Regions from separate parts of the Mesorhizobium sp. B2-3-6 genome, predicted to be linked through region 1. Evidence: predicted binding sites of a transcription regulator. Region 1 holds the regulator's gene; each other region holds the start of a gene.
What was found. Region 1 encodes HrcA, which represses chaperone genes, less so after heat shock. Its sites were predicted from a motif close to GTTAGCACTCNCNNNNNGNGAGTGCTAAC; they were not measured.

Region 1 (4,583 bases):
CCTTGGCCGCGGCGAAGGCCTTGATATAGGCATTCTCCTGGAAGGTGGTGCCGGTCTCTTCGGGTTCGGGCAAGCCATAGTCCTTCGCCGATTTCGCCTCGAATCCGAATGGCGCCATCAGATCGGCGAATTCGCGCAGCTTGCCTTCATTGTGGCTGGCGACGACGATCTTTTTTCCATCGAGAGAATGCATCAAAGTCCCCAGATTCTCGGCTCGGCGAATTCGATCGAATTGCCGGAAGGATCGCGGATATAAAGCGAGCGGCCGCCTTGCGGCCATTCGAATTCGCTTTCGATGGCGATGTTCTTCGCCTTCAGATGGGATTTCCAGCGGCTGATTTCATCGGCGGTCGCCGCAAAGCAGAGATGGCCTTCGCCTGATGTGCCGTGCGGCGGCACTTTCAGCCTCGCGTCGGGCGCGGGCGGGACCTTGGTCGCCTCGGCGTTGAAGATCAGCAGCACGCCGGCTCCGCAACGGAAGAAGAGATGGCGGCCCTCGACCTTGCCGAGGAGGGTGAGGCCGAGGACATCGGTGTAGAAGGCTTCGGCAGCGGCGAGGTCGGTGACGTAAAGAGCGGATTCAAGAATGGCAGAGGGGGTCACGAGGCGCCCCCCTCTGGCCTGCCGGCCATCTCCCCCGCAAGGGGGGAGATTGGCGGCGTGAGCGCCCGCTCATGGTATTCTATGCTGATTACTGGCGAAGCTCGAGACAACAGCCGATCTCCCCCCTTGGGGGGGAGATGCCCGGCAGGGCAGAGGGGGGGGCCCAGGCTCCGCATGAATAAACTACGCCACCGCCATCTGCTGCAAACTCACCAGCCTCTGGATGCCTTTCTTGGCCAAGCCCATCAGCTCGGCGAACTGCCCTTCCGAAAAGGGCTCGCCCTCGGCCGTGCCCTGGATCTCGACGATGCCGCCCTTGCCGGTCATGACGAAATTGGCGTCGGTGCCGGCGGAGGAATCCTCGAGATAGTCGAGGTCGATGACCGGCTGGCCGTCATGGATGCCGCAGGAAATCGCCGCGACATGGTCCTTCAGCACCTTGGCGACGCTCACCATCTGCCGCGCTTCCATCCAGCGCAGGCAATCGTAGAGCGCCACCCAGCCGCCGGTGATGGAGGCGGTGCGGGTGCCGCCATCGGCCTGGATGACGTCGCAGTCGACGGTGATCTGCTGCTCGCCCAGCGCCTGCAGGTCGACCACGGCGCGCAGCGAGCGGCCGATCAGCCGCTGGATCTCCAGCGTGCGCCCGCCCTGCTTGCCGGCGGAGGCCTCGCGGCGCATGCGCTCGCCTGTCGAGCGCGGCAGCATGCCGTATTCGGCCGTCACCCAGCCTTTCCCGGAATTGCGCATCCAGCCCGGCACCTTTTCCTCCAGGCTTGCCGTGCACAAGACATGCGTGTCGCCGAACTTCACCAGGCACGAGCCTTCGGCATGTTTGGAGACGCCGCGCTCGAAGGAGATGGCGCGCATTTCGTCGAACTGGCGTTTGGAGGGGCGCATTCGGCCTGCTTTCTTGTCAGCTTTTTTGAATCTTGGCCGGCTTTTAGACGCATGCGGGGCACGGCGTAAAGGAAAATGGACCGGCGGCCGCAAACGCGGCGACACCGGGGCGATCGCGCAACACGACACCGGGTGATCGCAAACGGCGACACCGGGTGATCGCAAGTGCGACACCGGCTGATCGCGCAACGCGACACCGGGTTGCGCGCAGCGCCGCGAAGTCTATATCCTTGAACCGGAGGTTATGGCCGCAATGACCAAGGCAGTCGATCCCGCTTCGCAGTCGCTCGCTCTTCACGCGCCGGCACTTCAGGCGCCCGCACTTCAGGCGCTCGACATGCGTTCGCGCGACATCTTCCGGCGTATCGTCGATTCCTATCTGAGGGACGGCGAGCCCGTGGGATCGCGCAGCCTGTCGCGCATCCTGCCGTCCTCGCTGTCGCCCGCCACCATCCGCAACGTGATGAGCGATCTCGAACATCTCGGCCTGATCTACGCGCCGCACATCTCGGCCGGTCGCCTGCCGACGCAGGCCGGCCTGCGCTTCTTCGTCGACGCCTTCATGGAATTGGGCGACCTCTCCGACGAGGAGCGGCGCAGCATCGAGGCGCAGGTGCGCGCCTCCGGCTCGGGCGCCACGCTGGAACACATGCTGACCGAGGCCAGCCAGATGCTGTCGGGCATGTCGCGCGGCGCCGGCCTGGTGCTGGCCGCCAAGAACGAGGTGGCGCTCAAGCACATCGAGTTCATCCAGCTCGAGCCCACCAAGGCGCTGACCGTGATGGTGTCGCAGAACGGCGACGTCGAGAACCGGGTCATCGATCTGCCGGCCGGCATCACCGTCTCGCAATTGCACGAGGCCTCGAATTTTCTCAACGCCCATATTCGCGGCCGTACGCTGGCCGAGGCGCGGGCGGAGGTCGAGCGTATCAAGGAAGAGACAAGGGCAGCGCTCGACACGCTGTCGCAGGACCTGGTGGAGAAAGGGCTGGCGGTGTGGGCCGGCGCGGAAAGCGGCCTGCCGGCGCGCCTGATCGTGCGCGGCCGCGCCAATCTGCTCGAAAACGTCACCGCCCAGGCCGACATCGAACTCCTGCGCCACCTGTTCGAGGACATGGAGACGCAGGACGGGCTGATCCAGCTGCTCGACCTCGCCGAGGCGGGACCGGGCGTGCGCATCTTCATCGGCTCGGAAAATAAGCTTTTCTCGCTCTCCGGCTCGTCGCTGGTCGTGGCACCCTACCGCGACAAGGACGCCCGCGTCGTCGGCGCGCTCGGCGTCATCGGCCCGACCCGGCTCAACTATGCCCGCATTGTCCCGATGGTCGACTATACGGCGCAGCTGATATCGCGCATGCTGCGCTGAGAGCTGGGATCGATCCAGACGGCCGAGGAGAGAAAAGATGGCGCTGGAATCGTTCAAGGCCCAGATCAGCCTGCTGCTGGAGGAGATGGTCAACCAGCCTGAGGATGTGCGCGAAGTGCAGGAGCAATTGCGCGAGAAGCTGCGCGAAATCCGCGCCATGGGCATGCCGCTGCCGGCCGATCTCGTCGAACTGGAAAAGAACCTCGACGCCGATCTCGATCTCGACGCGGATAGCTGACCCGAATTCCTTCAACTCCCCGTGTCGTCCGGAACGACTGCCGAGCCCGCCCGTTCCCTTGATGCATGTGACTTCGGTCTTGGGACAACGACATGCATGAAGAAGCGAGAAGCTGGAGACTGGGATGATCCGACTTGCCGGCGCCGTGGTAATCGCTGCTGCCTTGCTCTTCGCCGCGACGGCATTGGCCCAGCAGGAAGAGCCGGTGCTGAAGGGCGCGGCCGCATTCGGTGACTGGCGGGCCGATGCGCCGGGCGTGCGCCGGTTGATCAGCCCGCAAGACCAGCCCAGGCCCTATGTCACCAGATCCGCCTCGAACGGCGCCGGTCCGGTGCAAAGGCCGCAAGGCGCCGAGCCGCGGCTGCCGGCGGGCTTTTCGGCGGAACTGATCGCTTCGGGCATCGACAATCCGCGCGTCGTGCGCGTCGCGCCCAATGGCGACCTGTTCGTCGCCGACAGCGAGGCCAACCAGATCCGCGTCTACCGTCTCGGCGAGGGCAGCGCGAAACCTGTCAGGGACGGCATCTTCGCCCGCAATTTCAACCAGCCCTACGGCATCGCCTTCTACCCGCCTGGGGACAACCCGCAATGGGTCTATGTCGCCAACAGCGACAGCATCGTGCGCTTTCCCTACCGCGATGGCGACCTGGAGGCCTCCGGCGAGCCGGAAACCATCGTCCGCGATATTCCGGCCACTCATCACTGGACCCGCGACATCGCCTTCTCGCCGGACGGCAAGACGCTGTATCTCTCGGTCGGCTCCGGCTCGAACGCCGCCCAGGACATGGCAAGGAAACCGCGGGGCGGGCTCGACGCCTGGGCCAGGTCGAAGCCGCTCGGCGCCACCTGGGGCGCGGAGGAAGGCCGCGCCGACGTCAGGGCTTTCGACCCGGACGGTAGGAATGGGCGCATCGTCGCCACCGGCCTGCGCAACTGTTCGGGCATGGCCATCCAGCCGGCGGCGGGCGCGCTGTGGTGCGTGGTCAACGAGCGCGACGCGCTCGGCGACAACGTGCCGTTCGAATATGCGACCGAAGTGAAGGAAGGCGCCTTCTACGGCTGGCCCTGGTACTATATCGGCGACAATGAGGATCCGCGCCACAAGGGCGCGCGTCCCGACCTTGCCGGCAAGGTCACCGTCCCCGACATTCTGATGCAGGCGCATTCGGCGCCGCTCAACATCGCCTTCTACGACGGCAGGAATGTCCGCGCAGGATCCGGTTTTCCGGCCGAATACAGGGGCGACGCCTTCGTCGCCCTGCACGGTTCGTGGAATCGCGGCAACAGGACTGGCCACAAGGTGGTGCGGCTCAAGTTCAAGGACGGCAAGCCGACCGGCGAATATGAGGATTTCATGACCGGCTTCGTCACCTCCGGCGGCGAGGTCTGGGGCCGGCCGGTCGGCGTGGCGGTGGCGAGCGACGGCGCGCTGATTGTCACCGAGGACGGCAACGGCACCATCTGGCGCGTGACCTA
Region 2 (4,583 bases), on a different contig from region 1:
TTCGCGCTCTCCATCGACGGCCAGCCGATAGCCGCCGCCGAGATCGAGGAGATCATCTGGCTGGAGCCCGGCTCGACCAATTCCGTCGAACTTGCGCCGCTGACGCGCGATGTGGTGCTGAGGTTGAGCGGAATGTAGCGGCGGCGGCGCCGCTATTACATCGGACGCTTGGGGTCGCCCTTTTGTGGCGTTGCCGGGTCGGGCTCGGATTTCTTGTGCTTGTCGGCGGCAATCCTGCGGATGCGGTCGAAGCGGCTTTCCTCTGTCGTTTCGGTCGTGACGACCGTCTGTGGCTTCTGCACGAACACGATCATGGATCGATCTCCTGGGCCAGAGGCCTGCGCGCCGGGGGAGAATCCCCCGGCGATAGTCGTCTCGCCTGCGGCAAAGGCCGGTTCGGCGAGATACGGATCAGGCCTGAAAGACGGCTTTTATGAAACCACCTTCGCGAGCCGGCCGAATCCTAGTAGCCGCCCATGCCGCCACCGCCGCCCGCAGGCGCGGCATCCTTGGCCGGAATGTCCGAGATCATCGCTTCGGCGGTGATCAAAAGCGCGGCGATCGAGCCGGCATCCTGCAACGCGGTGCGCACCACTTTCGCCGGATCGACGATGCCCGCCTTGATCATGTCGACATACGCCTCGTTCTGGGCATCGAAACCCTGGTTGTGATCCTTGCTGTCGGAGAGCTTGCCGACGACAACGGAGCCTTCAACGCCCGAATTCTCGGCGATCTGGCGGAGCGGCGCTTCGAGTGCCCTGAGCACGATCGAGATGCCAGCGGTGACATCGGCGTTGGCGCCGCCCAGGCCGGCAAGCGCCGTCCTGGCACGCAGCAGGGCCACGCCGCCGCCCGGCACGATGCCTTCCTCGACCGCCGCGCGCGTGGCGTTCAGCGCGTCGTCGATGCGATCCTTCTTTTCCTTGACTTCCGACTCTGTGGCGCCGCCGACGCGGATGACGGCCACCCCGCCGGAGAGCTTGGCCAGCCGCTCCTGCAGCTTCTCCTTGTCATAGTCGGAGGTGGTTTCCTCGATCTGGCCCTTGATCTGGGCGACACGCGCCTGAATGGTCGCCTTGGTGCCGGCGCCGTCGATGATCGTAGTGGTGTCCTTTTCGATCAGCACGCGCTTGGCGCGGCCGAGCATCTCGATGGTGACGTTCTCCAGCTTGATGCCGAGATCCTCGGAGATCATCTGGCCGGATGTGAGCACCGCGATGTCTTCCAGCATCGCCTTGCGGCGGTCGCCGAAGCCCGGCGCCTTGACGGCCGCGACCTTGAGGCCGCCGCGCAGCTTGTTGACGACCAGCGTCGCCAGAGCCTCGCCTTCGACGTCCTCGGAGATGATCAGCAGCGGCCTGCCGCTCTGCACCACCGTTTCGAGGATCGGCAGCATTGCCTGCAGATTGCCGAGCTTCTTCTCGTGGATGAGAATATAGGGCTCTTCCAGCTCCGCGCGCATCTTGTCGGCATTGGTGACGAAATAGGGCGAGAGATAGCCGCGGTCGAACTGCATGCCTTCGACGACGTCGAGTTCGGTGTTCGCGGTCTTGGCTTCCTCGACGGTGATGACGCCGTCATTTCCGACCTTGTCCATCGCCTTGGCGATCATCTCGCCGACGCTGGCATCGCCATTGGCGGCGATTGTGCCGACCTGCGCGATCTCGGCCGACGATTTGACCTTCTTGGCCTTCGCCTTGATTTCCACGACGACGGCCGCGACGGCCTGGTCGATGCCGCGCTTGAGGTCCATCGGGTTCATGCCGGCGGCAACCAGCTTGGCGCCTTCGCGCAGGATCGAGGCGGCCAGCACCGTGGCAGTGGTGGTGCCGTCGCCGGCGAGGTCGTTGGTCTTCGAGGCCACTTCGCGCACCATCTGCGCGCCCATGTTCTCGAACTTGTCGGCAAGCTCGATTTCCTTGGCGACGGTGACGCCGTCCTTGGTGATGCGCGGCGCCCCATAGGCCTTGTCGATGATGACGTTGCGGCCCTTGGGGCCGAGCGTGACCTTGACCGCATTGGTGAGGATCTCGACGCCGCGCAGCATACGGTCGCGCGCATCGGTGGAGAATTTGATTTCCTTGGCAGACATGATTTTATCCAGTTCGCATTTGGAGTGGAGCCGTCACCGCGCAGAGGCGCGGCGCTTCAGTCAGGCGGCCTTCTTGGCTTCGACGCTCTTTTCGATAACGCCCATGATGTCGGCTTCCTTCATGATCAGAAGATCCTCGCCGTCGATCTTGACCTCCGTGCCCGACCATTTGCCGAACAGGATCAAGTCGCCGGCCTTGACGTCGAGCGGAACAAGTGCGCCGTTTTCGTCGCGGGCGCCGGGACCAACCGCGATCACTTCGCCTTCCTGCGGCTTTTCCTTGGCATTGTCGGGAATGATGATGCCGCCCTTGGATTTGATATCGCCTTCGGCGCGCCGGATGACGACGCGGTCGTGGAGTGGCCGAAATTTCATGAGAACTTCTTTCTGGGGCCGGCATAGGCGGCCGCCCCCTTCTATAGGCTCTTTGGCACTCGATAGATAGGAGTGCCAAAATTTATTCCGAGCGGATATTGAATAATCATAGTATTATTTCGGCGCCCGGTTTCATCGGGTCGGAAAACGACCAAATATTTCAAAAATTTGAATTTTCCCGGCAGAGTGCCTATTTATCGGACAAGTTCATTTTCACGATTTCAGACGCAAGGGAGATTTCCTCGATGGCCGACGGCAACCAGACGATCATGGAAAAAGCTGAAGCGCGCTTTGTCGACAAGCAGAAGAAGACGGCGGAGCGCAACAAGGCAACCGCCGAATATATGTCCGAAGCGAGGGCCAGGGAGATCAAGACGGCAAGGCTGAGGCAATTGCGGCTGGCCAAGGAAGAAGCCGACCGCGTGGCCGAGGCCCTGAACCCGACGCCGAAGAAGAAACGCGCGGTGAAGAAAACGACGGAGGCAAAATCATGAGCCTGACCTTCCCCAACCGCAGCCGCAGCTACGACGAGGCCGGCAAGCGCATCCGGTTCGTCGGCTATGACGGCATGTTCCAGATTTCCTTCTCGGTCGCCGCCGATGCCATGACGAGGATGCAGCCGGCGACGGCAGCCAATGAAGCCGGCTATCTCGCCACCTTCGACACCGAGAGCAGTGTCATCCGCGACGTAGCGTCAAAGGCCTATGACCGCACGCGCAAGAGCATGTATGTGCTGACGGCCGACGACTTCCGCTGAGACGACAGGCGGACGGCGCTGGATCAGGATTTACGCTCCGCCTTCTCCCGGCGCTTGACGTCCCGGACATTCATCTGATCGACCATGGCGTTGGCGTCGCGCGGGCTCATGCCGACCATCGCCCTTTGCCTGACGACGACGGGCTGGCCGGTGAAGACGTCGATGATGGCCCAGCTTTGGGGCAAGTCCATGCGCAGTGCGTAGCGGTTGGCCATTTGCCTCAGCCCTGCAACATGAAGAAGACCATGCCCAGGACCGATATCGTCCAGGCGACGACCGACAGCTTCAACACCATGCCGCCATGGGCGGCCAGCGCCTCCCGCAGCCGCGGGGCGATACCTGCCGACGGGACCGGTTCCACCGTAACGGCACGGGGTCCCTTGGCGCCAAGTTTTCCAAAGACGGGCAACAGCGACGGTTCACGCACGAAAATGGCCTCGAATGTCGGGGAAAGTCGGAGCGGGCAAGCTCTTGCCCTTCCATAGCACTCTTTTGGCGAGTGCCCTGCATGCCAAATGCAAATAGGCTGCTTTAACGCCGGCCGCATGCCACGTGACCCCGATCGTCAGATGCTGAAAGCGCGCAAGTCGGCTGGGTAGCAGTCTTCTTGCCGGCACATCAGCGTCACAACGAAGACGAGGACCTGTCCGGCCCAGGTCGCAAATGCAAGCTGGCAAGACCCATCGCCCTTGATGATCCGACGCAGGCTCTACGTCATATGATTTTTTGGAGGCCTCGCCTCGGGATCGAACCGAGGCTTCAGAGATTTGCCGTCTCCAGCGTAGCCGCTCCGCCACGAGGCCATGACTAGCGAACTAACCGATAATATTTGCGCAAGCGTTAAGACCGAAGAGTCGTTTGTAGACATGTCGCCGATTGCTGCTTTGGCCGGCTCGCGCCGTGGGCAGCACTGACGGCTCCCGATCAGGAATTCGCCTGATGAACTCGCCGGGCGCCGAGCCCGTGAGCCCGCCCTCCGGCGGCCACTTCGCACCACCGGAGGACCAGCCACTTTTCCTCTTGAACAGCCTCTGGATCTGGCCTAGTTTGGGTTGAGAAAAGGTTTTTCCAAACATTTCCGAGCGGGCTCGGCCATTGGCCGGGTCATTCCGGCCTGTAAGAGAAAACCTTTTCCCAATCGGGATTTTCGCCGCAATGGCATTGGACGATCAGCCAGCCTTTCCCAAGCCCGTCACCTTGCGTGACGTGGCAGCCGAGGCTGGCGTCAGCGTCGCCACCGCCTCGAAGGCGCTCAACGACCAGGGCCGCATGACCGCCGAGACCCGCGAGCGCATCCGCGAGACCGCGCAGCGCCTCGGCTTCCGGCCCAACAGCCTGGCACAGAGCCTGCTGCGGCGA
Region 3 (4,583 bases), on a different contig from region 1:
CAGCGTGGCCGAGGTGACTGAGAGGCTTGGCGCCGAGCTGGCGGCGGAAAGCGATCCGGCGGTTGCCGTTCACCACATTTACCAGTCGGTCGCTCGCATGCTGGAGGACAACGAATTCTCGCTCGGCTGCCCGATCGCGCCGGTCGTGCTCGATGCGCCGAACGACGTGCCGGACTTGGAGGAAATCTGCCGCTCCGCTTTCGAGCAGTGGATCGGCCTGCTGCGCCAGGCGTTTGTCAGGGCAGGGGTGGTCGAGCGCCGCGCACGGGCGCTGGCGCTGTTGGTCGAGTCCTCGCTGGAAGGCCTGATGGTGATTGCCCGCGCCACCCGCGATCGCTCATCGATCAACGTCGTGGCCGATGAGGTGGCTACCCTGATCGAGCAGGCAGTCCTCGCCGGCAAGGCGACGCGGCAAGCGGAGAGCACTGCTGTCTGACGCTGGTTCCAACCGACTACGCTGAAGCAAGGCCTGAATGTGCAAAGAAAAGGGCGGCATCGCTGCCGCCCTTTCCACATGCATAAAGCAGATGGCTGGATTAGAAGTCCATGCCGCCCATACCGCCCATGCCGCCGCCGCCCATGCCGCCAGGCATGCCGCCGCCAGCCGACTCCTTCTTCGGAGCCTCCGCGATCATGGCTTCGGTGGTGACCAGCAGGCCGGCGACCGAGGCCGCGTCCTGGAGAGCCGTACGCACGACCTTGACCGGATCGACGATACCCATGGCGATCATGTCGCCATATTCGCCGGTCTGGGCGTTGTAGCCGAAGGTCGCGCCCTTGTTCTCGAGGATCTTGCCAGCAACGATCGATGCTTCCGCACCGGCGTTGGCAGCGATCTGACGGGCCGGAGCCTGCAGCGCGCGGCGCACGATGTTGATGCCGGCGGCCTGGTCGGAGTTGACGCCGGTGGCCTTGAGGTTGCCCGAAGCGCGCAGCAGGGCCACGCCACCGCCGGCAACGATGCCTTCTTCCACGGCCGCGCGGGTCGCGTTGAGGGCGTCATCGACGCGGTCCTTCTTTTCCTTCACTTCCACTTCGGTCGCACCGCCGACGCGGATCACGGCAACACCGCCGGCGAGCTTGGCCAGGCGTTCCTGCAGCTTCTCCTTGTCGTAGTCCGAGGTGGTCTCCTCGATCTGCTGCTTGATCTGGGCAACGCGGCCCTGGATCTCGGCCTTCTTGCCGGCGCCGTCGACGATGGTGGTGTTCTCCTTCGAGATCGACACCTTCTTGGCGCGGCCGAGCATGTTGAGGCCGACATTCTCGAGCTTGATGCCGAGGTCTTCGGAGATGACCTGGCCACCGGTGAGGATGGCGATGTCTTCCAGCATGGCCTTGCGGCGGTCACCGAAGCCCGGAGCCTTGACGGCGGCGATCTTCAGGCCACCGCGCAGCTTGTTGACGACCAGCGTGGCCAGGGCCTCGCCTTCGACGTCTTCCGAGATGATGAGCAGCGGCTTGGAGGTCTGCACGACCGCTTCCAGGACCGGCAGCATGGCCTGCAGGTTGGAGAGCTTCTTCTCGTGGAGCAGGATGTAGGCGTCCTCGAGATCGGCAACCATCTTATCGGGGTTGGTGACGAAGTAGGGCGAGAGATAGCCGCGGTCGAACTGCATGCCTTCGACGACTTCCAGCTCGGTCTCGGCGGTCTTGGCTTCCTCGACGGTGATGACGCCTTCGTTGCCGACCTTCTGCATCGCTTCCGCGATCATCTTGCCGACCGACTCGTCGCCATTGGCCGAGATGGTGCCGACCTGGGCGACTTCCTCGGAGGTCTTGATCTTCTTGGCGGCCTTGCCGAGAGCTGCGACCACTTCGGTCACGGCCAGGTCGATGCCGCGCTTCAGGTCCATCGGGTTCATGCCGGCGGCAACCGCCTTGTGGCCTTCCTGGACGATCGATTGCGCCAGAACGGTCGCGGTCGTGGTGCCGTCGCCGGCGATGTCGTTGGTCTTCGAAGCGACTTCGCGGACCATTTGCGCGCCCATGTTCTCGAACTTGTCCTCAAGTTCGATTTCCTTGGCGACGGTGACGCCGTCCTTGGTGATGCGCGGTGCGCCGAACGACTTGTCGATGACGACGTTGCGGCCCTTGGGGCCGAGCGTGACCTTCACCGCGTCGGCGAGGATGTTGACGCCGCGCAGCATGCGCTCACGGGCGTCGCGGGAGAATTTTACGTCTTTGGCAGCCATGTTCAACTCCTGGCAGGGGCTCGGATCGAGCCCGAAGATTCAAGATTCAGTTGATGGGAAGGCCGATATTCAGCCGATGATGCCCATAATGTCGGATTCCTTCATGATCAGAAGGTCTTCGCCATTGAGCTTGACTTCGGTGCCCGACCACTTGCCGAACAGGATGCGGTCGCCAGCCTTGACGTCCAGGGGCACGAGCTTGCCAGCTTCGTCGCGGGCGCCGGAGCCGACGGCGATGATCTCGCCTTCCTGCGGCTTTTCCTTCGCCGTGTCGGGGATGATGATCCCGCCGGCGGTCTTGGATTCGGATTCGACCCGGCGTACGACCACGCGGTCATGAAGCGGGCGGAACTTCGACTTTGCCATGTTTTCTTCCTCGATGAGAACGGTGAGAAACAGTTCCTCCGTCCGGCGAAGCCGGACAATCTACAAAGCCCGGCGGTACCGGACCTGTGGTTAGCACTCACCCAGGGCGAGTGCTAACGTGGCGGTGAAATAGGCTGCTGGCTGGCGAGAGTCAAGGCGCGCGCGAGCGGGCAGCGGCGCGAAATTTTGTTTTCCGCGAAAGCCCGCTCGCAGAACGTGCCAGTTGCCGCTGGCCTTTCATGCGAAATGCGCCGGTTCCTCCCGCAATCGACGGCGAAACAAGGCGCGGAGGGGTGCTCCGCCGCTACCGGTCAGAGATCCTGCCGCCCGATACTTCGATACGCAAGACGTGTCGATGTCACGGGAGAGGGGCGCGAAAGCCGCCGCCGAAAACTACAGAAACAGTCTCAGCTGCGTATGGATGATGGACCTGTAGTCGTCGATCGTGCGGCGGCCTTCCTTCTCGTCCTGCGTCAGCGCTAGCCGCACGACGCCGCCGGCAAGCTGGAAGATCAGGAACACCACGCGCGCGAAGTCTTCGCGCCGGTCGGGCCGCAGCATCGGAGCGACGTGGTCGCAGAACATCTTGGCCTGGTGCCTTGTCTCAGCAATGTCGAGGTTCTGCAGCGCCTTGTCAGCCTGTATCGCGTTCTGCAGATCCTGGATGGCCGGGTCGTCGGCCACGCGCCGGTAATAGTCCTCGATCATGCGGTCCGCGGCAGCCGTCACGTCCTCAAGCCCACTTATTTCGGCGATGATCTCGCCGAAGCGTGCGCGGCTTTCCTCCGAGAAGCGCTCATAGAGCATCGCCAGGATCGCCGATTTGTTGGGGAAATAATGGTAGACGGTGGCGATCGGTCCGCCCGCCAGTGCGCCCACTTCCTTCATCGTCACCGCGTCGATGCCTTTTTCGCCGATCAGCCGCATGGTCGTCGAAAGGATCGCGTCGATGCGTTCGCGGCTCCGCTCCTGCTTGGGCCTGCGCCTCGGCGCCGTCGCCATCCGGCTTGCTTCCGCCATGCGCCCAATCTCTCGCGAGAGCTTCAAAATTCCCGGTTGACAAGAAACATGATCAAGTATCAGTTTCGTAATGCTGACAAGTTGTCAGCTTTTTTATCGCACTGCAAGGACGTTGGGAGGCGCCTCGTGACTGCGACGCAAGCCGTACAAGCGGAAAATGGCGATTGGCTGGTCGGCAACCCGACCGGCGTCGAGCTCGGCTCCGCATTATGGATCGGCTCGGTCGGGCTGCTGATCCTCGGGCTTCAGCCCGTGCTGCTTGGCGCGCTCTACACCGAGGGCCATGTCAGCGGCGATGAACTGGCGCTGGTCGCCACGGCGGAGATGATCGCAATCGCCATCGGTTCAGCCGTGGTGGCGATGCTGCTTTCCGCGCGCAACATGCGCTGGAAAAGCGCCGTCCTTTTGATCCTGCTGGCCCTGGCGAATGTATGGACCGCCCATGCCGCAAGCGCCAATGCGCTGATCGCCGCCCGCGCCATCGCCGGGCTGGCTGAGGGCGGCCTGGTCGCGATCGCCACTGAACTGATCGCCCGTTCGCGCCGGGCGGAGCGCATCGGCGGCTATTTCGTGACGCTGCAGACCCTGGCGCAATGTGCGCTCGCTCTGCTTTTGGCACTCTATGTCATTCCCGAGGCGGGGTCGTCCGGCGGCTTCATCGTGCTTGCCGTCGTCTGCGTCGTCTCGCTGGCGGCCGCTTTCACCGTACCCGGTGACTACGCCGACCTGCCGAAAGGGGAGAACCTGGCCAATGTGCTGACGGTTCCGTCGATCACCGCGCTATTGTCGGTCTTCTGCTACTTCATGTTCTTCGGCGCGATCTGGGCCTTCCTGGAACCGCTCGGTGCGCAATATGGGATTGATAGCTGGACCGTCGGTCTGATCGTCTCGGCCAGCCTGGCGACGCAGGTCCTGGGCGCGATGACGGCGACCGTGTTCGAGGCGCGCATCGATTACCGCATTGCCATTACGGCCATCGGTGCCGTCGCGCTGGTCTCCTCCCTT

Region 2: a site for HrcA is predicted at 2,519-2,547, ahead of FJ953_RS01265 (co-chaperone GroES). Genes of this name have one in related genera too.
Region 3: a site for HrcA is predicted at 2,648-2,676, ahead of groES (co-chaperone GroES). Genes of this name have one in related genera too.

The regions. Positions count from the first base shown of each region.
Region 1 is NZ_VFVW01000009.1:276,453-281,035, reverse strand. It holds gene rdgB (RdgB/HAM1 family non-canonical purine NTP pyrophosphatase) at 1-193, opposite strand, end outside; gene FJ953_RS25355 (VOC family protein) at 193-603, opposite strand; gene rph (ribonuclease PH) at 787-1,503, opposite strand; gene hrcA (heat-inducible transcriptional repressor HrcA) at 1,757-2,869, shown strand; gene FJ953_RS25335 (hypothetical protein) at 2,907-3,107, shown strand; gene FJ953_RS25330 (sorbosone dehydrogenase family protein) at 3,232-4,583, shown strand, end outside.
Region 2 is NZ_VFVW01000001.1:270,591-275,173, reverse strand. It holds gene FJ953_RS01275 (NUDIX domain-containing protein) at 1-138, shown strand, start outside; gene FJ953_RS30350 (hypothetical protein) at 156-314, opposite strand; gene groL (chaperonin GroEL) at 464-2,092, opposite strand; gene FJ953_RS01265 (co-chaperone GroES) at 2,153-2,467, opposite strand; gene FJ953_RS01260 (hypothetical protein) at 2,713-2,961, shown strand; gene FJ953_RS01255 (DUF1488 domain-containing protein) at 2,958-3,224, shown strand; gene FJ953_RS01250 (hypothetical protein) at 3,248-3,439, opposite strand; gene FJ953_RS01245 (hypothetical protein) at 3,445-3,651, opposite strand; gene FJ953_RS01240 (LacI family DNA-binding transcriptional regulator) at 4,380-4,583, shown strand, end outside.
Region 3 is NZ_VFVW01000004.1:366,058-370,640, forward strand. It holds gene FJ953_RS14350 (TetR/AcrR family transcriptional regulator) at 1-436, shown strand, start outside; gene groL (chaperonin GroEL) at 537-2,192, opposite strand; gene groES (co-chaperone GroES) at 2,262-2,558, opposite strand; gene FJ953_RS14365 (TetR/AcrR family transcriptional regulator) at 2,952-3,578, opposite strand; gene FJ953_RS14370 (MFS transporter) at 3,705-4,583, shown strand, end outside.